One region of the Robinsoniella sp. genome, then DNA from elsewhere that is predicted to be linked to it. Evidence: riboswitches for the same ligand, from Rfam matches in the RefSeq annotation. Region 1 holds a riboswitch; the other holds the start of a gene.
The links. Region 1 has a riboswitch for lysine ahead of ACH2DQ_RS04775 (Na+/H+ antiporter NhaC family protein). Riboswitches for the same ligand answer to the same signal wherever they lie in the genome.
Positions count from the first base shown of each region.

Region 1 (5,720 bases):
ATTATCGTAGTATCCGAGATCGGAGAACAGTGATCTCCGCAAACAGCCCCCGCCATACATGCAGAAATTGAGATAATCATCAGTTCCGGATTTGATTTTTCAAATACCGCAACAACAATTGGAATTAATATTCCAAATGTCCCCCAGGAAGTACCGGTTGCAAAAGCCAGCCCGCAACCAACCAGGAAAATAATCGCCGGCAGAAACTTCATCAAATCTCCTGCACACTGTTTCATAGCCTCTGCCACAAAATCTGCTGCCCCCAGGCTGTCAGTCATGGATTTTAACGTCCAGGCAAAGGTAAGAATTAAAATAGCAGGTACCATCGCTTTGAATCCATCCGGCAGGCAAGCCATACAATCATTGAATTTCAGTACTTTACGAATGCCATATAAAATAATCGTAATCACCATACCAAAAAAGCTGCCCAGTGCAAGTCCCACAGAAGCATCACTATTGGAAAATGCAGTAATAAAATCTTTCCCCTCAAAAAACCCGCCTGTATAAATCATTCCAATCACACAACAGACAATTAAAGATAAAATGGGAATCAGCAAATCCATCACACTACCATGTGGGTTAGAAATATCATCTTCATCAAAATTTCCAATCTTGTCACCTGCAGAAAATAGATCACCTTCCCGTGCATTTTTTTCATGCACCGCCATAGACCCAAAATCTACCTTCATCAGCACAAGTCCCACCATCATAACAATTGTCAGCAGCGCATAAAAGTTATAGGGAATTGCTCTGATAAAAATAGAAAAACCATCCTCACCTTCCACAAATCCGGTAACTGCAGCTGCCCAGGATGAAATAGGTGCAATGATACAAACCGGCGCCGCCGTAGCATCAATCAAATATGCAAGCTTAGCCCTGGACACCTGATGCTGGTCGGTAACCGGCCGCATAACGCTTCCTACGGTCAGGCAGTTAAAATAATCATCAATAAAAATCAAAACTCCCAGTACAATAGTTGCAAGCTGGGCACCAACTCTCGTCTTAATTCGTTTACTCGCCCATCGTCCAAAGGCAGCTGAACCTCCTGCCCGGTTCATCAGACTGACCATACATCCCAGAATAACCAGGAATACCAAAATTCCCACATTATAGGGATCCGATAACACCTTGATAAATCCATTATTAAAAATGTGTGTCACAGTCCCTTCAAATCCAAATCCGGAATAGAACAATCCTCCAACCAAAATCCCCAAAAATAGTGAACTGTACACTTCCTTTGTGATCAGTGCCAGAACAATCGCTACCACAGGTGGGACCAGTGCCCAAAAAGTAGCATACATGGCTGGTTCTGCTGCCCCTTCTTCTGCAGCCAGAGCCGTCAAGGGAAGCAATGCCGTAAATATCAGTACCATGCTGATACTCATCAACAATCTTCGTTTTGTAATCCTCATTTGTAAATCCTCTCTTTCCCTCCAAGAAAAAACCATGAATGACAGTCTCCGTGGGGACATACATTCATGGTCATTTTAAGGTCAGATTTACCAATACCATTTCAGATAGCGCTCCACATGTCAGTGACAGTCCGCAGCATATTCTACTGCGTCCCAGAGCTAATTCCACGGACCGGAATATAACTCTTCGGCGATTTTCCCTTTCTTCCAGAGCGGCTGTCCTGCCATTTGTCCCGGAATACTGATGAATACCGCACCTCTATCATTTCATTTTATTTCTCGTCTCGTAATATGCTTCTATTCTAACATTTTTTCCACAAAAAGCAAAGGGTTTCTTATAAAATCAGACATTCTTACGCATTCTTCCTGCTATATCTCCAAATAGCAGTCACAATCCCAATAATCAAAAAACAAGCTGCTACCGCAAAGTAAATGATGGGAAATTCTTCTGACAACCTCCAGGAATCATTACTGCCTGCCAGTTTGTCCACCATCTCATTAGTAAATCGCTCCGCCACAAAAAATAATAAAGTCCCGATCCCCAGCATAAGCCAAGCATTAGCATGCGTAAACTTCCGGATGAAAAACAATACCCAAAGAGCCAAAAGCCAGCAAATACTGACCGGCACTCCAAAAGACCCCGCCCATTTTTCAGGATTCTCCAGATACAGATTGGAACAAATCTCGATCAGATACAAATAAGGAATTAACGTGACACTCCATACGATCAACAATTTCATAATCCGGTTTTTACCGCTCAACAGCAATGCCCACACAGACAAGTATCCCACTATACATCCCCCAACGACAAACCATGCCCATGTCAGCTTCCGTTCCACTGCGAAATTCACAATCAGGCTGACCAATATCGCAGCCATAAATAAAACCAATACTATCATATTCAAAACTTTTCTTTTTTTCATACTCTTCTTCCTGCTTTTCTTCTCTTTTTTTGTTATTCATTGCTGCAGTATACAATCTCTTTCTTGTTAAAATCTGATAACTGATTCACCGCATTCTCTATTGCAGCTGACATAGATGCCGTTAACCGTACCCCATCTTCATACCATATATTTTTCACATCTGCTTCTTTTTTCTTTTTGTCATAGATTACCTCGATCCTGCCCACAAAACGGTCCCCATACAGAATCGGCAACACATAATGTCCAAATTTCCGCTCCGATTGAGGCGTATATATTTCCCACTTATATTCAAAACCAAACAACTCTCTCAGAAGCTTTCTGTCCCAGAGCATATTATCTAATGGTGCCATGAACTCACATCTCTTTTTCAACCGGGGATTCTTCAATACATATGTAATTAGGTGTTCATCCATTGCACTGCAATATAGAGGTTCTGCGAGATCATCTACACTGATCTCAATTATACATTCTTCCTCTAAAAGCTCTGAAAAAATCTGCATTCTATCCTTTGACTTTAAATGTTCAATCCCAAGCCATGCATCTGAAGCCCGGTTCCAAAGTAAACCAATAGCATGTATCCGTCTCAGAACACGCCATTTTTGATGTTCCGAATCATTCGTATAAGGATCCGGCCTCGATAAAATATTCATTGGAATACATTTTTCGATTAAATTATAATATTTCATGTTACCTTTTTTAAATTGAATCGCCAGTTCTCCAGTAAAATACATATGTTCCAACGCAGCTCTGGATAACTTCGTATCGCTCCAATACCAGGCTACTTTTTCATTCATATTTAAATCAGCTGAGCAAACAGCCCCTAATTCTGCAATCTTCTGTTTAATCAATTCACATACTTTTGATATTTCATCATTACTCCGTTCAAAACACTGATGATACTGCCGTTCCCTTGCAAAATACGGCCAATCTTCAACTAAAAATATAGAGAGATTCTTATCAAAATAATCCACCAATCTACGCTCTGAATAAAGCAAGTCATAGAGCATCTGCTTTTCAAACCCTTTAATTCTTGACAATAAAACTAATTCAGCATTTTTACCGCAGACATCAATCGGGTCAAATTGTATACACCCCGCCTGACGAATAAACTCCAGAATGCCTGTCTTTCCGCTAAATTTATAATTGCCGATCAGTCCCTGTTTCAGCAGTATGAATAATCGGGCTTGTTTCCTGGTAAGGATATATTCCATCATGGTATTCTCCTAGAAGAGTATATGACTCTGCCTATATTTTCTTATAAATTACAATCACTATACTTTAGCAACTTCGCCTGCTGATCATGAACAGCTAATATTGGATTCCTATCAGGAACTGCCACATTTATTTCCGGATCAACCCATCTAATACTTCGGCTATATTCATTTATAAAACTGCGATCAATACGCATCATCACTTCTCCAATCATTAACTATTGTGTCAACTTGTTAGCCAATATAATAACAAACTAAATTTCAATTTCTAAATATAAATAACCTACAAAAAAGAACTAACTATGACTAAAAAATATTTTTGATACATAATCTTTTATCATTTGAGAACTTTGTTCGAATTATATTTCTCTAATAGTATCATTGTTACTGGTTTTTTTCAATATACATTCCCTGTTGATAATACCTTTTTGATAAAAATATCAGAATTGCAAAAATAAATAATACACTTCCTGTAGTAATCATCATAGAATCAATGGGAATTAAATCAGCAAGAGGACCAAATACAGCCATACCTAATGGCATACATCCGCAAAACATGATATTCATGAAGCTGAATACCCTTCCCTGCATTTCCTGTTCTACTTTTTCCTGTAGAATAGTCATAGATGCTGACTGAACAAAAGGAATCGAAAAACTAATCAAAAACATAAACGCTGTAAATAGTAAGAATGCTTTCGATAACCCCAGACACACTGCGAATCCTCCATAGAACAAAACTCCGAATGCTAAGGATTTACAGCGATTTTTAAAGCCTCCCCATACACCGATAAATAATCCTCCCAACATCATTCCTGCAAATCCTGCCATTTCGTTGAGCGACAAATATAAATAACTCGCCCCAAACAATCTCTCTATCATAAGTGCTGTTAAAAAGCCGGATGGTACGCTTAAGAAGATAAAAAAACCGTAAATCATTAATGTTCTTCCTATAAATTTATTCCTGATAATATAAGAAATTCCGGCTTTTACATCACCTATAAGTGAACTGTTCCGTTGTATTCCTACTTCATTATGTTCTGGAATTTTTAGCAGACACAATACAAAAATACCAATCATTGCTGTGCCTACATCAATAAACAGAATACCATCAATGCTCCCCAATTCAAGAATTGTTCCTGCTGCTAACGGAGCTGCAAATTGTACCATTGATTGCACACTGCTGTTAATTCCGTTAATTTTCATGAGCTTATCTTCTGGTACCAATTGTGGCAGCATTGCATTTACTGCAGGAGTCTGCACCCCAGCGCCTAACGATCGTATGACAGACACAACGACAATCCCAATTAATATATATTTCTCCTGATTACCTGACAAAACAAATAGTGCAAGAAATAAGCTGGCTAACGCTATAACGGCATCCGCAATATTAATTAGCATTTTACGGTTAAAACGGTCAGTCCATACTCCTGCAAAAAAAGAAATTAACATTTGTGGCAAATAAGAACACAACGTTAAAACGGTCATCCAGATACCTGAGGATGTCTCGAAAGTTACATACCAGATAATTGCAAATTGCACAAGTGATGATCCAAATAATGTAATGCATTGGCTGATTAAAAATAATAAAGTTTTTGATTTCCACTTTTCAGATGTCTTTATTGTCATAACTAAATATCCTTTCCATTATAGGCTTTCCTTCTTATGTTTTCTTTTAGCATATTGGATTATATCAAATTACAAAACATTGGTGGCAAAGTGGATGGTTAAGAACATGGTTAATCATAATTTAGAATAAACAAAGAATTTTTTATACTAAACAAGATTTTATACTAAACAAGATGAGAGAAATCTTATAGAATGAATTATCTGGACTTGAAAATTATGTAGTAGCGAAATATTAATACGAAAACTAAAGCAAAAAAAATAAGCCCTTGCAAAATTCTTATTTTACAAGGACTATCACGTGCGTGAGAAGATTCGAACTCCCGGCCTTTTGGTCCGTAGCCAAACGCTCTATCCAGCTGAGCTACACGCACATATTTAATTGATGATTCTGAATGCCGGCGACCGGAATCGAACCGGTACGGGAGATTAGTCCCGCAGGATTTTAAGTCCTGTGCGTCTGCCAGTTCCGCCACGCCGGCATTTCATGGTATCACTACCAAATGGGACCTACAGGGCTCGAACCTGTGACCCTCTGCTTGTAAGGCAGA
Region 1 is NZ_JAWYAJ010000095.1:5-5,724, reverse strand. It holds gene ACH2DQ_RS04775 (Na+/H+ antiporter NhaC family protein) at 1-1,412, opposite strand, end outside; lysine riboswitch at 1,511-1,682, opposite strand; gene ACH2DQ_RS04770 (hypothetical protein) at 1,766-2,335, opposite strand; gene ACH2DQ_RS04765 (winged helix-turn-helix domain-containing protein) at 2,368-3,549, opposite strand; gene ACH2DQ_RS04760 (MFS transporter) at 3,931-5,172, opposite strand; tRNA gene ACH2DQ_RS04755 (tRNA-Arg) at 5,470-5,543, opposite strand; tRNA gene ACH2DQ_RS04750 (tRNA-Leu) at 5,566-5,651, opposite strand.

Region 2 (20,402 bases), on a different contig from region 1:
ACCGGAACTCCTGTGATGGTAAATGTTAACTCTTGTCCATCATCTGCTGAAATAGAAAGGGTGCTCATTGTAACAGCTGTAATAGTTCCTGTTACTTTCGTACTGTTCTCCGTCTGTGGCGCTGAATTTGTTGTATTGTCGGTAATCTCTACCGCCGGTACAATTTCCGGACCATATACATCGCCTGTGAATTTTACTGATACATAATTTGTATCCTGAATACCATTTCCAAGTACCATTTTACATTTGTCATGTGTAAAATAATAGGAATCTCCGTCATCACCAAGAATTACAATTCTTTCTCCGGTAATGTCAGAAATTGTTCCGTTTAATGTTCCTCCGGTTGCATTCGGATCAGCTGTTTCTGATACAATTGGCTCACCTTCCGTAATCTTCTCAGCGCTTGCATCCATGTCTTTTATGCCAGATACCTTTGCTCCCGATGTATCTGTGTCCACTACTTTGCCTTTGTACAGGATGGTAATCTGGCTACCAACCTTCAGCTCTGCCGTTGTCTGCACCTGTGCGCCTGTTGTTGTAAATGTAAGCTTCTTGCCCCTTGCTGTCTGAATATCAACGGAATCCGCTGTCACCCCTGTCACGAGTCCGTTTAATTCTCTTGTCTTATCCGTGCTGCTTTCTGTCTGCGGTTCTGTAGTCTGTGTCTGAGTCTCCGTCTGTGCTGTAGTCGGAGCTTCGGTCACTGCCAGTGTCTGCGGTTCTGTTTCCTTATCTTTATCGCCGCATCCTGCTAAAGATACCGTAACCAATAATGCTGCAAAAAACAATGATATCCTCTTCATTATTTATTCCTCCTTAATTTTCCTCAATTATAAGTATTACCAGATTTCACCTTATAATCCATTTCATTATAAAACTTTCTACACCAAAAAGCAACTTTTACTGGAAAAATTTATAAACTCTTCAGTATTGCATCGTAATTGTATCACTTATTTAGATTATCTTAAGAAAAAGCTGCCATCAGAAACGGAGCATTTTTCTATTTCTCCGTACTGCGTGGCAGCTTTTTCTTTCCCCGGCAGCGATGAAGCATACGCGGGTATTTGCATATCTAAGTAACCTTTTGTAAATAAAATTATTCAGCTTCTACGAAAACATCTTTTCCCATACCACAGATTGGGCAAACCCAGTCTTCTGGAATATCTTCAAATGCTGTTCCAGGAGCAATTCCGCCATCTGGATCACCAATTTCGGGATCATATTCATATCCGCATGGTTCGCAAATATATTTTTTCATGTTGTTTCACCTCCTTTAAATAATGTAAGTCTTTTGAAAACTATAAACTGTATTATAACATATTTTTAAAATTTATCCAGCAAATTCGTACGCGCCGGTATTTTCATTATACCCATAAAAATCTGCAAAAGACAAATTAAATACCTTTTCTGACAAATCTCCCAGGGGAATCTGTTTCCGAATCAGGTATAAATAGATACCGGTATTGGAAATATCTCCCTGGATCAGAATGCTCTGAAGTTTTCCGTCCTTAATAAAGGCTTTCTTATAGCTGCCTTTTCCCTTTTGGGTAAAGATCTTAACGCCTTCTTCTTTATCATCCAGTTTACCCACGGACAGCATTGTTATTCCATAGAAATTACTGGTATTTTTGAACGGATACGGTTTCTCATATTCCAGAACTGCGCCGCACATATTCATTGCTGCCGTTTTTCCCTGCTCCATGGCATCCGGCCATACACCGGATAATCCTGTCACATCACCTGCTGCATAGACATTTGGAATATTCGTTTGTAAAAATTCATTTACCCCGATTCCCCGTTCTATTTCAATGCCGCTGTCCTTTAGAAAATCCACCTTTGGGCGGACTCCTGCTGCCACAATGATAAAATCACAGGGGATACTTTCACCATTTGACAGCTGAACCGCTATGATATTTCCATTGTCATCTACCACGGAATCATTTGCAGAAACCCCAAGTTTAAAGCTGCATCCCGCCTTTTCAAATGCCGCCTGATAGACACTTGCCGCATAAGCATCTGTCTGAAGGGGCATTACACGGTCAGCCATTTCTGCTATGGTAACCTTGGCTCCCAGGTGGGTCAATGCTGACGCCGCATCCAGTCCAACCAATCCCGAACCTACAATAAATACATTTTTCCCGTAAGTATCAAGGGCATCCTTTATTGCCCTTGCGTCACTTAAATCCCGGAAACCAAAAACATTATCTGCCTCCCGAAAATGAGGAATCGGCGGTACCACATAAGAGGATCCGGTTGCCAGAAGCAGCTTATCGTATGGTACAAATGCTCCACAGGACAGCGTTATTTCCTGCTTCTTTGTATCCACCTGGGTTACTGCTTCCGTATCAATAAAACGGATTTTGTTTACTTCAAAAAAATTCTCCGGAACAAAATTAATTCCTTTTTCTGTCCGCTCTTTGCCCAGGACTTTGTGCAGCATACAGCGGGAATGAACCTGGTCATCAATGGAAATCATTGTAATTTCCGCATCATCTTCCATTTTTCGGATACGCTCTGCCGCTTTGATTCCTGCGGCACCAGCTCCGACGATTACAAATCTCTCCATATGTTACACCTCCTTTACAAAGATTGCCTGCTTTGGACAGGCTGCCACACAAGACGGGCCTTCTGCTTTATCCTGACAGAAATCACATTTAATCATATAGGTTCTAGAATAATCGGGCTTTGGCACCCCGAATTTACAGTTCATTACACACATATAACATGCTGCACATTTATCCCTGTCGTAATCCACCAACCCGGTCTTCAGATTTTTCACCAATGCTCCGCTCATGCAGGCACCAACACAGTCCGGCTCATCGCAGTGGCGGCAGAACACCGGAGTATAGCCGCCCTTTCCATCATTATAGATATAGTTCCGGGATTCATTTTCCGGGTCCGTCAGGCACAGGTCATAGATGGTACCAGATGTCTTACGGTGGGCATTCATACAGGCAATGCTGCAGTTCTTGCATCCGTCACATTTAGATGCGTCTACAAATATACGTTTCATAAGGCGCCACCTTTCTAGATATTAAGAGCACTTCTCTTTTCTTCTATGATTTTCTCCAAAGTATCAGCGGATGATTTCGCATCTCCATCAATAATAACCTGACCGCCTGTCAGTGCTTTCATATCTTCTGTCAGGACTTTTGTTACCAGTGAACTTCCGGTCACGAAAGGAGGTACTCCAAGGTGAAGGGGCAGTCCCAGAGCAAGACCAAAGCATCCGTCTGCAAGCGCCTGCTCTTCCAGCCACTGTGCTGCAGATAAAACCAGTGGAAGCTGTGGAATATCAATGCCGATTTCTTTTGCAAGCTCCGTTGCCACCATTTCCAGTCTGCCGATAGCAAGGCATGGACCAAAGTTCAATACCGGAGGAATTCCAAGGGATTTACATACTTCTTTTAAGTTCGGTCCTGCAAGCTCTGCTGCTTCCGGTGTCATCAGTCCGCAGTTCTCAATACCGCCTGAAGAACATCCAGCACTAAGGACAATAATATCTCTTTTAATCAGCTCTTTGGTAAGCTCTACCGTTAAAGTATCATGTCCGTAAGCAACACTGGAACATCCTACAACGCCAGCCACACCTTTGATCTTTCCGGATACAATTAAGTCAATTAATGGCTTCCAGGAATCACCCAGGAATTTTTTCAGGGAAATTTCGCTGACGCCGGTTAATGTATTTTTATTTCCGTGTTCCGGAAGGAGATTCATTTCCACGCTGCCGCGGCGTGCAACGTATCCCGCAATAATTTCATCGATGATACGGTCCCCGTCTTCTACCCTGCTCTCAAATTTAAATGGAATCAGCTCTGCATTTCTCTTCTTCGCCACATCATCAATACAGATCTGCTTAATCTGAAGTTCTTCACAAATAGGTTCAATGCCAGGCAGGGTACAGTTGAATTCAGAAAGAACCGCATCAATTCCTCCGGTAGCCAGAATTGCTTCACTTGTATAGTTATTGCCTGCATGGCCGTCAAATATCTCTGTATAATGTGCACCACGAAGCTGAAGATCCTGGCCTACGCAGGTACAGCCAACCAGTTTAAATCCTTTTGCGCCGACTGCTTTCGCTTTCGCCACTACGTCTTCTTCAATCAGACGGTCCTGGATATATGTAAACATGGAGTGCTGGTGTCCGGTAATCATAATATTGATATAATCCGTGTCAATTACGTTAAGTCCCACCGGTGCAAAACGAATTTCCGGTTCCCCTAACAGGATATCATTTAACAGATTTGTAAGCATCAGACCATATACACCGGTGGAAACTCCCAGCTTCAGGCAGTGAACCAGCATATCCATAGGATCGGAATTCAGGTTCGTGGAACATTTTACTACACCTGAGAATACTTCTGACTTGGATCCGCCCGGCATAATTCCAAGTGCTTTCCATGCGTCAAGGCGTTTGCTGTAAGCCAGTTTCTCAATTAATTCCATCTGTACATATTCCGGTTTGTAGAGATCAGCCAATACTGCATCGGCAACGTTTACTGCCAGATCATATACATCTTCACCTTCGATACCAAGTACTTCAGCTAAATTCCGAAGGGAAGCTTCTGAACGGATCTTACCCTTTGCAAGAGCTGTATTCTTAAGATTCAGCGCCGTATTTTCCACAACATGGATATAACATCCGCTTCCTGCTGCCACAGCCCTTAAGAAATTCCTGGTAACAATGGTATCCGCATCTGCACCACAGATACCTCTTGGAGATTTCGGTGTAATTCTGCAGGGTCCGTTGGCACAGAGACGGCAACAGACGCCCTGCAGTCCAAAACCGCATTTTGTAGACTGGGATTCAACCCTGTGATGAGATGTCTCCATAGGTAATGTCTTAATAAAAGCCTCCAAAGGTTTGTCTGCACTTTTGCAGGTGTTGCAGCTGAAACAGGAACTACAATTTGACATGAAAATATCCTCCTTTAATGTATGCTTATAAATTCATTTGATATCAATAACTGTTATTGATACTATAACATGAAAATTTTCATTTGTGAAGAGGGTATTGATAAATTTTTATCAAATTTTTAGAATATCTTTTTCCTGCATGTGGTTTCCCGGACTACCAATTTGGGAAGGGTCGTATAATACTGAACCTGAAGCAGCGGGTGTCTGATTTTCTGGAGCAAAAGTTTCCCCGCCTGAATCCCCATGTCGTATACATCAATATCCACTACCGTCATAGGCGGCTCGATCATATGGGATAAAGGGAAATCATCAAAGGAAATGACGGACATCTGCCCCGGCACCAGAACTTTCTGCTCATCCAGCGCCCGCATGACACCATAAGCAATCTTGTCATTTTCGCAGATAATCGCTTCCGGTCTCTCGGGTGCATCCAATAATTCCAATGTAAGAAGATAACCGCTTTCCTTGGTATAGGTTCCGTGTTTGATAAAATGCTCCGGCACGCCAAGACCATTATCTCTCATGGCTGAAGTAAAGCCCAGCAGTCTGTCTGTGGAGATCTCGTCTTCTTTTCTCCCACCCACAAATGCAATTTTGGTATAACCATACTCAGCCAGATGAGTTGCCGCCATTTCTCCTGAGATGCAGTTATTGATATCAATCCAGCACACCGCACTTCTAAACCTGGGTTTTCCAATTAATATGTGAGGAAATGCTTCAATTACCAGTAATTCCGCCAGTTCTTTTGATGTGGCGGAACCGTGAACCACAATTCCATCAGCACGTTTTCTGGCTATGGCGTCTTTTGCAATGGAAAGTGCTTCTTCTTTACTGACAGCTCCTGTAAAGCTCATATTATAGGACTTAGCTCCAAGTATCTTCTGAACCCCGCACATTATTTCGAACATGTGGGGATTGGAGAACGCAATGCCCGGCTCTAACTTAGTAAGGAATATGATATTGTTTGTTTTTTGCCTTGCAAAATTACTTGCCTGGGAATTTGGATGGTAATGCAGTCTTTCCATGATCTCCTTCACACGGTCTTTTGTGGCATCCGAAATCGTGGGAGCATCATTGATTACTTTGGAAACCGTTGAAATGGAAACACCGGCCTCTCTTGCAACATCTTTTATTGTTATTTTCATAAATGCACCTCCTGTGCTCAATCTTATCTATATATTAAAGCGCTTTCCTAATTTATTCAATCATTTTACCTATTATCATATTGATCATTACAAAATATATAGTATAATTTCACATATATATCATGATATGTAAGAGTTGATTAAGCAATTTGTTTTATTTTCAGTTTCAAACAAGTAAATCGTTTTCCCATTTAAGGAGGAAGAGTATGAAATTAAGTAAAATGAAAAAACTGCGCCGTTATCTATTTTGTTTCTTATGTATGATATTGCTTTCGGTCACATTGTTGCCCGCGAATGCCTATGCCGCCACATCCCTCAGGGGGGAATCCATCTATCAGATTATGGTAGACCGTTTCTATGACGGTGACTCAGGGAATAATGCAGCCGGTGAAGCCTTTCGTTATACCGAAAACAGCCAGGATGATTTCCGGTATATGCATGGCGGTGACTGGCAGGGTATTATAGAAAAAATACCCTACATAAAAGGGATGGGCTACACCGCCATTTGGATTTCCCCGGTTTCAGATCCACAGCTTTGGGGCGTGCCGGATGCATCCGGCAAACAGTGGCCGACCGCCTATCACGGCTACAATGTATTTGATCCCAACAGGGCAAGCCGGTATTTCGGTACGGAAGATCCGGATGCCAGTAAAGCAAAGCTGAAAGAACTGGTAGATCTCTGTCATCAGAATGATATCAAAGTAATTTTCGATATTGTGCCAAACCATGTGGGAGATTATCTTCAGGGAACCGGAAGCGATGCCCATTATCTTACCGATACCGGTTTAAAAGAGGGTACCCAGCTAAAACCCGCGGCTCCTTTTGACAACATAAGCTGGTACCACAATCTTGGGGATATTGATTTTTCAAAAGAACTGCCCCATACCCCGGAAAGTACGCAGATGCTGGAAGACCATGATCTGGGCGGCCTGGATGACATCGACTATCACAACCCGGATGCAAAAGCCGCTATGTTTGGTTCTATCAAAAACTGGTTTGATGAAACCGGAGCGGATGCGGCACGTGTGGATGCGGCTAAATGTATGTATCCTTCCGATATTAACGAACTTCAGAACCTGTTAAATGTGGCCACTTTCGGTGAAAATTTTGATATGGATGTAAATTTCATCAAGGACTGGGTTGGTGATAACGGAGAAACCGGTATGTTGGATTTTCCTCTGTTCCAAGCTATTGTCAATGATTTTGCAAAGGGACAGAACTTCAACAACACCTCCGAAATATCTCTGCAGTCCATCTTTGACCAGGATTATTTATACGGCACCCATGCAAACGACATGGTAACTTTTATTGATAACCATGACAGAAACCGCTTCTTAACGGAAGCCGGAGGGGATATAAGCAAACTGCAAAATGCCCTGACCTTCCTGTTTACCGCCCGGGGTATACCGGTCGTATTCCAGGGAACGGAACAAAACCGCGGAAATGCAAATGGACAGCTGATTGATGGCATTGCGGATACCTGGAACCGATGGTCCATGGTGACAAAAGACGCTGACGGCAATGTAATCAACGATTATTTCAACACTGACACCGACACCTATCAGCTCATCGCCCGCTTAAACAGCCTGCGCAGACAGTATCCGGCTCTTCAGGATGGAACTCAGCGTGAAATGTGGACATCCACTCATTTCTATGCATTTTCCAGAAGAATAGACAGCGGTGAAAATGAAGGCCAGGAACTGATCTGCGCTTTTCGCAATGCAGAGGGCGCAGAAACTGTCACGATGTCGGTCCGTGCTGAGAGCACCCTGGCACCAGGTACCGTGTTGGTGAACACGCTGGATGAAAACGACCGCATAGCTGTCAGCAGTGATAGGAAAGTAACCATTACGTTAAACGGAAACCAGTCCAAAATTTACGCCCCGGATCCAGCCTCTTCCCAGTTGTCAAAAGTTACCTTTACCATACACAACGCGGCCACAGCCTGGGGTGAAAATATTTATATTGCCGGCAATACGCCGGAACTGGGTAATTGGAATACGAATCTGGCAGCCGGACCTGCAACCTGCCCCAACTATCCCACCTGGACATTGACCGCTTACCTTCCAGTAGGGCAAACCATTGAGTTTAAAGCTATCCGTAAAGACAGCAATGGCAAGGTAACCTGGCAGAACGGAAACAATCACACATATACGGTTCCTGCAAATGAGGGGAATGTAGAAATAAACTGGTAATTTTAAAAAAACTGTTTGTTATTTGGGATCAGACTATTGGTTTATAAATGGCAGCGTGGATTCCACGCTGCCGTATTTATTACCTGATTACTCAGAAGTTTCCTTTCGGTATATGATCACAAAGCCGGAAGCCCCAATGCTTTCCTCTGATATCCCTTCCCCGTACAGAACTGTGCTTTCTTCCTTCTCTTCCATACCGCATAAATCCATCCCACTCAAATCCATCCCACTCAAATCCATTCCACATAAATCTACCCCAGTATTCATTTGAATCTCTATTACATCATTTTTATCTCTTCGCTCTAGTATCAGCAGGTTCTTCTGGTTCTCCGGCACATATAGTCTTCCTTTCATGCCGCTTTTAACATACTTCTTTCTGATCTTCATGACTTCTTTTACAAATGCAGCTGTCTCATTCCTTTCCTCCCACTTCATAGGACTTCGATATGCAAACTCCTTAATTCCTTCAATTCCTTTTTCATCTCCATAAAATAAACTTGGTATTCCGGGATAAAATGCCAATACCAGGAATGCCAGCTTCCATTTCTTTAGATCACCGCCGCACAACGAAAGGAAACGCGGCACATCATGGCTGTCAAGGAGATTCAGCTGGCAGTCCGATACATGATCCGGATAACGGTAATACATCTTTGCCATAGAAGAAGCAAAGGTTTCGCCATCCATCTTTCCCAATGCAAAAAAGTCGCGGCAAAGCCCCCGGAATTTATAATTCATAACAGAGTCAAACATATCGCCTTTTAGCCATACCCGGGCATTTTCCCATACTTCGCCAATCAGGACTATTTCCGGATTTATGGCTCTTGCTGCCTGTCGAAAATGACGCCAAAATTCTTTGGATACCTCATTTGCCACATCCAGCCGCCACCCGTCTATGTGATATTTTTCTATCCAATAGCGGCTTACATCTGCAAAATACTGCTGTACTTCCTTATTAGCTGTATTGAGCTTAGGCATTTTTTTCTCATATGCAAAGCAGGCATAGTTTGGCAACTCTTCATCTTCCGGGCGTACAACCGGAATTTCCAAATCATAAAACCAATCTTTATATACGGAGTTTTCTCCATTTCGCACCACATCCTCAAAGGCAAAAAAATGCCAGCTGCAGTGGTTAAACACACCATCTATAATCAAATGCATGCCACGTCTGTGCACTTCTTCCGCAAGACAGCCAAATTCTTCGTCCGTACCCAGGCAGGGATCTACATGATAGTAATCCCAGATATCATATTTATGATACTCGCCTGCTGCGAAAATAGGATTCAGATAAATGCAGTTAAATCCCATATCCTGTATATAGTCCAAATTCATCAGGATACCTTTGATGGTTCCCCCCAGCCTGTTTTTACTTCTGTTTCCGCTTTCCGTAAGAATATCATGGCTTTGTATTTTCAAATTTTCTTTTTCATTAGCAAAGCTGTCCGGGAAAATATTATAAACCACTGCGTTTTGAAACCATTCCGGGATCTGTTGTTCTTCCTGACGCAGCATATAGGGATATTGGTAATACTCACTGCGCCCTTCCACAATCTGCCCATGGATATCCAGATCGGCTAATTCCCTGGTAAAACGGTCCCCGTAATAATAGATCCACTCCATTTGTTTTTCCAATTTGAAATAATAACAAACTCTCTCATATGGGCTTTGAAATGTCACTTCATAATAATCATGAAGTGCATCCCTGAGAACCATTCTCATGGGCAGATATGCAAACTCCACCGGTGTATGCATGTCTGCCCGGTCTGCATAGTAAAGGGAGCACCCCGTTAAGTCCCCTGCTTTTGCCCTCAGCCTGATTGTCAGGACATTCCCGCTTCTTACAAATGCGTATTCAGACTGGGGGATATGTAAAATTGCACTTTTCTCCATTTGAACCACCTAACCTTTCACACCTCCGGCTGTCAACCCGGATATCATATATTTTTGTATACAGAAGAAAACGACTAAAATTGGAATAGATACAAGAATAGCTGCCGCCGAAAACAAAGGCCAGCTTCTGCTGTAATCACTTGACTGCAGCTGATACAATCCGCCTGCCAGGGTATAATGATCCGCATTCATCATAAATGTGGTAGCAAAGAGATATTCATTCCACACGAAAATTAAAACCATTACCGCAGTCACAATTATAGCGGGTCTTGCCAATGGCAGTACAATCCGGTACAGTAACTGAAAATTACTGGCGCCATCAATCTTAGATGCCTCTTCAATCTCCACCGGTATGGTATCAAAGTACCCTTTCATATTCCAGATAGCAAAAATGCACATGGATCCTGCATAAATAATGACAAGACCGATATTAGAATTCAGCAGATGGAACGTCTTAAACAGTCGGAAAATTGCAAACATGGAAAGAATCTGGGGAAAAGCATTCAACAGTAAAAGCAGCCGTAAGATCTGTTTTCTTCCTTTATAACGGAACCGGGAAAAGGAGTAGGATGCCGTTACCGCCGTTCCCATTGCTAAAATCATTGTTCCCACACTTAGTACAACCGAATTCTTCAGCCACAGTAAAAACGGCTCATTTACCAATATTGAGCGATAGTTCTCCCAGGTAAACTCCTGAGGGATAAAAAACTGTCCCGAAGAAAGTGCCGAAGAACCATTACTAAAGGAAAGAGACAGGGCATATAGAATTGGAATAAGCCCGATTAAGCACAAAACGATAAAAACCAGATTCAGGACGGTTAATCCAAGTAAATTTTTTATTTTACGTCTGCCCATTATAGTTCCTCCTTCAATCCACGATTTGTAAAAAATGAAAACAGTATGATAAATCCAAATATAATGATTGATACAGCGGAAGAAAGCCCATAATTATTGGAAACAAAAGCATTTTCATGGGCATAAGTTATAATGGTATCCAGTGTTGCACCGGATAATGAGCCTTTTTGCTTGGTCAGCAGATAGATGATATCGAACTGCTTAAAGGTAGTAAAGGTGGTCATAATTACAGCAGGTGCCATAATTGGTTTTAATACCGGAATCGTGATATAAATATTTCGTTTAAACGGCCCCGCACCGTCTAACTTTGCGCTTTCATAATAGCTCTGATCAATACTCTGCAGCGCCCCATCAATCATCATTATCATAAACGGCAGTGCCATCCACAGGTTCAGAACCATGCTGGACATAAATGCCGGAACATTTTGGGAAAGGAATTCCACTTTCGGCATCCCCAGAGCTGACAGTACCTTATTAAATAACCCGAACTCTGTATTAAACATCCCCACCCGCCATAAAAGGATGGAAACATATGCCGGCATTGCCCAGTGGAACATCAAAAGCGTTTTATAGAATCTGCTTAACTTTAAGCCCTTCACATTTAATCCCAGGGCGATGAGATAAGCCACGCCAACCTGTATGACCATATTCAGGACAGTCCAGATTATAGTAGTAAAAAGAGCGGACAGAAATCCGGAATCAATTTTCAGCAATGCCCGCTCATAGTTTTTTAAGCCTATAAATTTAAAATCAAACCAATGATACAGATTCATATTGGTGAGGGATATATAACCGGTATATAAAATTGGAAAGATGACAATGGCTCCAATTAAGATTACTGCCGGAGTACAGTACAGCCACGGCAGTAATTTTCTCTTTTTATTCATCTCTGACTCCTTTTTTAGAACATGTTTGAAGAGAGTGGACATCACTGCCCACTCTGCATTTATTTCATATCAGAAATAGCGGACTCCGCTTCTTTTTGGTATTGATCTGCTGCCTGGTCTACATCTTCGCCAGACTTATTTACTGCTGCCAGAAGCGATTCTGCCGGTCCCCACATTACGCTCATCTCCGGAATATTCGGCATGGGCTGTGCAGTCTGAGCCGTCTTTTTCATCGCCGCAATCATTTCATTGCCCGCTACATCAGGATCATCATAAGCCTTTTCGTTAGCAGGCGCGCAGTTAGAATCCTTCGCTAAAGCAATCCCCAGATTCACATCCAGCATTGCCGTCAGGACTTTTTGTATCACATCTTTCTTATCATTGACCGCATGTGCCATGACGCCTACCCCCTGAATCCCGGCATAAGGTGCCAGCGCTTTTCCATTTGGCAATTTGATATCCGATAACGACTTGATGCCTAAATTAATTCCTGCATCTTTGATTCCGGAAACCAGCCAGGGTCCGCCAATAATCGCTGCCGCTTTTTTATCATTAAATAGTGTCGTCACCGTATTATAATCTCCATCCGCTTCCAGGTCCGCAAACTTTTTATGATAGGAAATTGCTTCTTTCGTCTCTTTGACATTTAATCCCGGTTCCCCTTTTTCATTGATGATATAACCGCCAAACCCATTGATGAACGGAGAAACATTATACGCGGTAGAATGTTGGTTCACTAATGCATAAGTACCATTTGCCGTATCTGTATTTGCTTTCATGTAGTCATAAATCCCCTCCGTAGTATCCGGGATCTCTCCCTGCCACAGATCCTTATTGTACATCAGCAGAAGTGTTTCAAAATAAACGGGCAGAAGATACTGCTTTTCTTTATACACACCGGCGTCCACCGTCATTGGCAGAAGATTCTGCAGTTCTTCTTCACCAATCACATCCGTAATAGGCGCCAGAACTCCCATTTCAACAAAAGTTCCCAGAGAATCATGTGCATACAGATACATATCCGGTCCATTTTCAGCATCGTTGCCATATAACTTGATCTGATCCGTCAATCCTGTTTTCTTTTCAAATGCTACGTTTATCTGATCCTTTTCCAGGGTTTTATTGACGGTATCCTGAATTGTCTTCATGATAGCCTCATCCCCGTCGTGCCAGATTTTCACGCTGGAGGATTCCATTTTTTCTGTATTTTCCTTATTTTCTGTACTTTCCGCATTCTCTGTTCCTACCTTATTCTCCGTACTTTCTTCATTCTCTGTTCCTGCCTTATTCTCTGAGCTTACCCCGTTCTCCGTACTTTCCTTATTGTCCGTATTCACATTTTGCTGTTCACTCGTATTACTGTTGACGGAACTGCATCCTGCCAATATACCTGATACCATAGCAGCACATAAAATTACACTTAACCCTCTTTTCATGATTTACCTCCTTTTGGGAAACTGTTTTCACTAGTCTCCATTTAAATCAACTCATTTGCTCTGTTTTATATGTTATTTTTATCATAATAACGAGTATACATCAATATTTTCTGTACAAAATCACAGATAAAATAGAGAAAGCGTTTTACTTAATTATTAACAACACTACAAATAAAAAATGGAGCTTACGCCTAAAAGCGAAGCTCCATTTTGTCAAAACCGGCAATTCTAAATCTTTTCTGTAATAATTCCATGCCGGTATGCTGACAGCAGGCTTTCCAGTTCCTTGATCGTCTGCTGCAGTTCTTTACCAATATCCGTATCCGCAACCAGCCTGCGCCGCATCATCTGCTCTACGACCATACTCTCAGAATGTATATCTGTCTCTTTTGCAATCGCATCCTCCATAGAAGTAAATGGATCATGTGCTACCAGACGAAGTCCATAAGAATTATAGACCAGGGTATAACCTGCAATTCCGGTCACCTTCTGGTATGCCTTGGAAAATCCTCCGTCAATAATCAACAGCTTGCCATTGCATTTCACAGGTGTCTCTCCCTTGGAAAGCTGCACCGGCATATGCCCATTAATTATATGTGACTGGTTCATATCCAGTCCGAACTCTTCCAGAATGCGGTTGACCGTCTCTTCTTTCTCAATATAGCGGTAATACGGATTTTTTTCTTCATGATGGGTTTCTTTGTCCTTAATCAGATAACGTTCAAAGGTGGTCATTTTATCTTTTCCGAAAACAGGAGAATTCCCATTGCTCCAGATATACCAGAGAATATCCTGCCCCTTTTCCCGTTCCTCTTTATCCAATATGGAATAATAACCCTTTCTTGCATAAATCTCTAAAATATCATAAAGCGCTTTTCCGCTGTATTCCGTTCCAAAAACCTTTACCTTTTTAAAGCTGCCGTCTTCGTTTAGCGGCATGCATCCGTGATATAGCAGATTGGAATTGAAGATTTTATATAAACTTCCATGGGAAAACAAGAATCTCACATGCTTTTGGAGCTTTTCACATTTCATAAAGGCAGATTGCAGGCGGTCCATAACCTCTTTTTCCGCAGCCGAGAGTTCATAAGGATTCTTAGGGTCTACCGTTGGGAAATTCGTATCAGATAATGGATAAACCTTGCCTTCCAGTTGAATCGTACCCGCTTCATAATCAATCTTATCCAGCAAAAGCCTGTCTTCCATCTCAAATTCCGGGCGGCGCATGATAACCTGGCTTTCCAGCTTGAACTGAATAATCGCTATTGCCTTCTGCATTCTGCAGTCCCATTCCAGATCCTTGGTATTATATTCTTCCTTATCATAATTAATCTTAAAACAGCTGCACTTATCATTCCCGTAAGTGTTCATGGCAAAGTTTGCAAGGGGAATCAGATTGATTCCATACCCTTCTTCCAGCATATCCAGATTCCCATAGCGCGCCGCTATACGGATGACATTTGCAATACTGGCTTTATGTCCAGCCGCCGCACCCATCCACACGACATCGTGATTTCCCCACTGGATATCCACAGAATGATAGGTCATCAGCCTGTCCATAATGATATGAGGTCCTGGCCCCCTGTCGAATATGTCTCCCACAATATGAATATGGTCAATAACCAGCCGCTGAATGAGATTACTCAGGGCAATTATCATTTCCTTTGCACTTCCAATCCGAATAATCGTATTCAGGATTGAATTATAGTAGGCTTCTTTATCCTGTACCTCTTCTTTTTCCGTAATCAGCTCCTCAATTACATAGGAGAAGTCCTTGGGCAATGCCTTACGTACCTTTGATCTGGTATATTTGGATGCCACACGCTTACAGATCTGTATCAGCCTGTGCAGGGTAATCTTATACCAGTCTTCCAGATTATCTTCCGTCTTCTCCACCAGTTCCAATTTGAGCTTCGGATAATAAATTAAAGTAGCCAGGCTTTTTTTATCCCGGCTACTTAAGGTATTACCAAATTCTTCATCAATTTTCCTGCGGACAGACCCGGAGCCATTTTTCAGCACATGAAGAAACTGTTCATATTCTCCATGAATGTCTGTCAAAAAATGTTCCGTTCCCTTTGGCAGGTTCAAAATGGACTGGAGGTTAATAATTTCCGTTGAAGCTGCTGCTATCGTCGGATAGAGCTTAGCAAGACTTTTTAAATATCTCATTTCATAATCCTGTTCCACAAAATTATCCCCCTTGCTCCTATATTCCCCAGGGCCGTACGACAAGGTCAGTCTGACAGAGCGTGTTTTACATTGATTTCTGACAGCTGTGCGTCACGTAACACGCTATGCTTTGACGGCTCCACAAAAGGCTCTGGGATTAAAAACCCCGCAGACTGCTACGGGGTTCAGATCATTACTACATTTATTTTGCTGCTATTACATCGCTCATATCATAGAATCCCGGTTCTTTGCCAGCCAGAAATTTAGCAGCCTCCACAGCACCTTTTGCAAATATCGCTTTGGAATAAGCCGTATGCTTAAACTCAATCACTTCATCCGTTCCTGCGAAAAAAACCTCATGTTCACCTACAATATTGCCTCCTCGTACAGCGGAAATACCGATTTCTTTTGCATCCCGCTCTTTACGTTCCTGGCTTCTGTCAAATTTGTAGGTATACTGATTTCCCAAAGCTTCATTCATACTGTCGGCCATAGCAAGTGCCGTTCCGCTGGGAGCATCCACTTTATGTTTATGATGCTTCTCCACGATTTCCATATCGAATCCGGCAGGCGCCAGTACCTTTGCAGCATCCTGCAGCAGTTTCAAAAGGGTATTTACTCCAAGAGACATGTTTGCAGATTTTAGAACCGCCACCACTTTGCTGGTTTCCTTAACTCTTGCAATCTGGTCTTCTGAAAGACCAGTCGTACAGACAACCACCGGAAGGTTGCGTTCCTTACAAAAATCCAGGAGTGCATCCTCAGCCTTGGCTGATGCAAAATCAATCACAACATCTGCCTGCACGTCACATTCCCTGATATTTGTAAAAACCGGATATCCATTATCTCTGATGTCTACAATATCTATTCCGGCTGCAATCTGAGCATTGGGATCATCCTTTACGATCTGGCTGATCACCTGACCCATTTTACCATTACAGCCATGCATTATTATCTTTATCATACGTTACTCCTTATTGTGCTTATGACAGTTTTAATCCGAAATCCACCATTTCTTTTGCCAATTTTTCTGCATTGGCATCTTCCATCTCCGTTAACGGTCCGCGAAGGGGTCCTACTGCCATCCCCATCAGATTCATAGCCTTTTTAACAGGGATCGGATTCACTTCACTAAACAGTGCATTAATCAATGGCAATGCGTCCAGCTGGATCTTACGGCTGCCTTCAATATCACCCTGAAGGAACTTTTCCACCATGTCGTGTGTCTGCTGAGGTGCAATGTTGGATAATACGGAAATAACTCCTTTACCGCCTAACGATAAGAGCGGAACTACCTGATCGTCGTTTCCGGAATACAAATCAATTTTTCCATCCGTAAGCTGCATCAGCTTTGCAATCTGGGAAATATTCCCGCTTGCTTCTTTGATACCAACGATATTTTCCACGTTACTTACCAGTTCCGCTACGGTTTCCGGTAAAATGTTACATCCGGTACGGCTTGGCACGTTGTATAAAATAATCGGAATCTTAACTGCATTTGCAATGGTTGTATAGTGTTTGATCAATCCCTTTTGTGTCGCTTTATTATAATATGGTGATACCAGAAGAAGTCCGTCAGCCCCGTATTTCTCGGCTTCAACTGATAAATACACTGCTGTATCCGTACAGTTTGAGCCCGTACCAGCTATTACCGGAATTCTTTTAGCCACTTTATCGATGGTATATTTAATTGTTTCTAAATGCTCTTCATGAGTTAAAGTAGCAGATTCACCGGTCGTGCCGCAGATAACAATTGCATCTGTTCCATTTGCGATCTGATCTTCCAGAATCTCTCCTAATTTTTCAAAGTTAACGTCTCCATTTTCTTTCATCGGTGTAACAATTGCCACACCTGCGCCTGTAAATATTGCCATGTGCTTTTCCTCCTTAAAAAATAGGGCCAGGCTAAAGAGCCTGCCCCTAAAGATTACGTAAAAAATTCTCTTTGGATAGCTCCCCATCATAAAAATATGATGACAGTCATATGCCTATTCGCCATATGCCCAAGAATACGATTACAGGTACCGCACCTTTCGGCGTCTTTCCCTTTCTAAAATCTTCCTCTATGCCTGAACATATCCAACTTTATACTGATGAAACACGCAACCTCTATCTAACTTATTCAGTTATTCTAACTATAGCATCATTAAAAATCCTTGTCAACAATTGTTTTCTAATTTATGAATCGTTGACATCTGCGTCACTTCATCGACACAGTCCCAGAGTTCCTGCCCGTTGCAGATCCCGGTCATGATTAGCTCTGTCTCATCATCCTTAGCCTCAATCAAAGTGCGGATATCATCAATTGTCACAATTCCATATTCCAACAGTCCCAGTACTTCGTCTAAAATCAGGACTTCGCACCCTTCTGTTACCAGGACCTTTTTTGCAAAATTCATTCCATTGCGAATGTTCTGTGTCTCTTCTTCCTTTTCTTCTGCGCTCAGACTATCAAAAGATTCATCTGATTTTTCAAACCGAAACAGCTTAATCTCCGGTTCCAGACGCTTCAGGAAGCTGATCTCTTCCACCATCCTGCCCTTCAGAAACTGAATAACAATCACAGATTTGCCCTGGCTGGCAGCACGGATCCCCTGACCGATAGCTGCAGTCGTTTTGCCCTTGCCTTCACCACAAAATATATGTACTGAACCTTTATCCATAGCGCACCTCACTTAACTGACTGGTGGTTAAACCGCCATATACCTAACTACATTATCAGTTTTATTATTTTACTACAGTTAAATAAAGAATGCAACACTTATTCCATATATTCCAACTTGCTTACCGACACTTCATAAGCAATTCTTTTTTCAGTAATATCTCCCTCCAGTTTTTTCATGTACTCTCTGCTTTGTATACGGCCCCATACCTGCACATGTCCACCTACGGAGAAACCGGAAGTAAACCTTGCATTTCTTCCCCAGCAAATGCAGGGAATATAGTCCGATTTTCCATATGGGCGGTTGACTGCAACCAGCATATCGGATATTTCTCTTCCAAGCGGAGTCTTACGATATACCGGCGGCTTACAGATAAAGCCATCCAGGAATATCTGATTTGTCTTCACCTTGTCATTTTCTTCTTCTACGAAAGTGACCTCTCTGGCAAATACGGACAACACCAGCCTGTTCTTTTTTTCTTCATGTCTGTTGTAGGAGCGGAACTGCCCCGTGATCTGTATGTATTCTCCCTGGTAATCCTGTGTCACGTCAATCAGTCTCTCTGAAATCATCACCGGTATTCTGTCCAGGGAATCGCTGAGTCTTTTGACCAGCACGTCTAACATGTAGAATCCCTCCCCAAACACCTCGTGGCTGAAAGTAAAGCCTGATGCAATTTCTCCAATAATGGATACCTGATTGTTTTCAATAATCTTATCTGTCATGAATAATAGTTCTCCCTTCTTCTTACGAAGTATCTCTTTTCGTATTTTGTATATTAATATATCTATTCGGCTGAATTCACTTTTAGAACCACTAATTTTTAAAATTTCATTATTTTTTTTAAAATTCTCAATGAATGTCCCTTAAAATCGACAAAACCCCTTGTAATCTGGGAAAAATATGATAAACTGTATGAGTTATATTTTGTTCATTATATGGAAAGAAGGAAAATCATTTTATGAAAAGAGAAGATATTCGTAACATTGCCATCATCGCCCACGTTGACCATGGTAAGACCACATTAGTTGATGAGCTGTTAAAACAAAGTGGTGTATTCCGCGCCAATCAGGAAGTCGCAGAACGTGTCATGGATTCCAACGATATCGAGCGTGAACGCGGCATTACGATTTTATCCAAGAATACAGCCGTTTTTTACAAAGGTACAAAAATAAACATCATTGATACACCAGGACATGCTGACTTCGGCGGCGAAGTGGAACGTGTGCTAAAAATGGTTAATGGTGTTGTTCTTGTTGTTGACGCTTTTGAGGGTTCTATGCCACAGACAAAATTTGTTCTGCGCAAAGCTCTTGAGTTAAATCTCCCGGTTATTGTCTGTATCAATAAAATCGACCGTCCGGAAGCAAGGCCAAATGAAGTTATCGATGAAATCCTGGAATTATTTATGGATCTGGATGCTTCCGATGAGCAGTTAGACTGCCCATTTGTCTACGCTTCTGCTAAAGCAGGACACGCAGTTCTGGATATGACGGATGAAGCAAAGGATATGACTCCTTTATTTGAAACTATTTTAGACTACATCCCTGCTCCGGAAGGTGATCCGGAGGCTCCTACCCAGGTATTAATCAGTACCATCGACTACAATGAATATGTAGGACGTATTGGTGTAGGTAAAGTAGACCGTGGTACTATAAAAGTAAACCAAGAAGTGGTTTTGGTCAACCACCATGAGCCAGAAAAACAGAAAAAAGTTAAAATCAGTAAATTATATGAGTTTGACGGACTGAATAAAGTGGAAGTTCAATCTGCTACGATTGGGTCGATTGTTGCTATTTTCCGGAATCGCTGATCTTCATATCGGAGATACTCTTTGTGCACAGGAAGATGTAGATGCTATCCCATTCCAGAAAATTTCCGAACCGACCATCGCTATGCATTTCATGGTAAATGACAGTCCTCTTGCCGGCAAGGAAGGAAAATATGTAACCTCCAGACATCTCCGTGACAGACTGTTCCGGGAATTGAATACCGATGTCAGCCTTCGTGTTGAGGAAACAGAGACTACGGAAGCTTATAAAGTATCCGGTCGAGGCGAGCTTCATTTATCCGTATTAATTGAAAATATGCGCCGCGAAGGATATGAATTTGCAGTAAGTAAAGCCGAAGTACTCTACCAAAAAGATGAACGGGGCAAATTATTGGAGCCTATGGAACTTGCCTATGTGGATGTACCGGAAGAATTTTCCGGAACCGTTATCCAGAAACTGAGCCTGCGTAAAGG
Region 2 is NZ_JAWYAJ010000545.1:8,469-28,870, forward strand. It holds gene ACH2DQ_RS27110 (hypothetical protein) at 1-803, opposite strand, end outside; gene rd (rubredoxin) at 1,097-1,258, opposite strand; gene ACH2DQ_RS27120 (NAD(P)/FAD-dependent oxidoreductase) at 1,331-2,566, opposite strand; gene ACH2DQ_RS27125 (4Fe-4S dicluster domain-containing protein) at 2,570-3,013, opposite strand; gene cooS (anaerobic carbon-monoxide dehydrogenase catalytic subunit) at 3,028-4,917, opposite strand; gene ACH2DQ_RS27135 (LacI family DNA-binding transcriptional regulator) at 5,037-6,062, opposite strand; gene ACH2DQ_RS27140 (alpha-amylase family glycosyl hydrolase) at 6,269-8,257, shown strand; gene ACH2DQ_RS27145 (glycoside hydrolase family 13 protein) at 8,345-10,144, opposite strand; gene ACH2DQ_RS27150 (sugar ABC transporter permease) at 10,154-10,999, opposite strand; gene ACH2DQ_RS27155 (carbohydrate ABC transporter permease) at 10,999-11,886, opposite strand; gene ACH2DQ_RS27160 (extracellular solute-binding protein) at 11,946-13,322, opposite strand; gene ACH2DQ_RS27165 (fructose-1,6-bisphosphatase) at 13,551-15,494, opposite strand; gene dapB (4-hydroxy-tetrahydrodipicolinate reductase) at 15,697-16,458, opposite strand; gene dapA (4-hydroxy-tetrahydrodipicolinate synthase) at 16,478-17,368, opposite strand; lysine riboswitch at 17,437-17,614, opposite strand; gene ACH2DQ_RS27180 (cob(I)yrinic acid a,c-diamide adenosyltransferase) at 17,654-18,157, opposite strand; gene ACH2DQ_RS27185 (single-stranded DNA-binding protein) at 18,256-18,882, opposite strand; partial or broken gene typA (translational GTPase TypA) at 19,119-20,402, shown strand, end outside.
Region 2: another riboswitch for lysine. It lies ahead of dapA (4-hydroxy-tetrahydrodipicolinate synthase); the one in region 1 lies ahead of ACH2DQ_RS04775 (Na+/H+ antiporter NhaC family protein).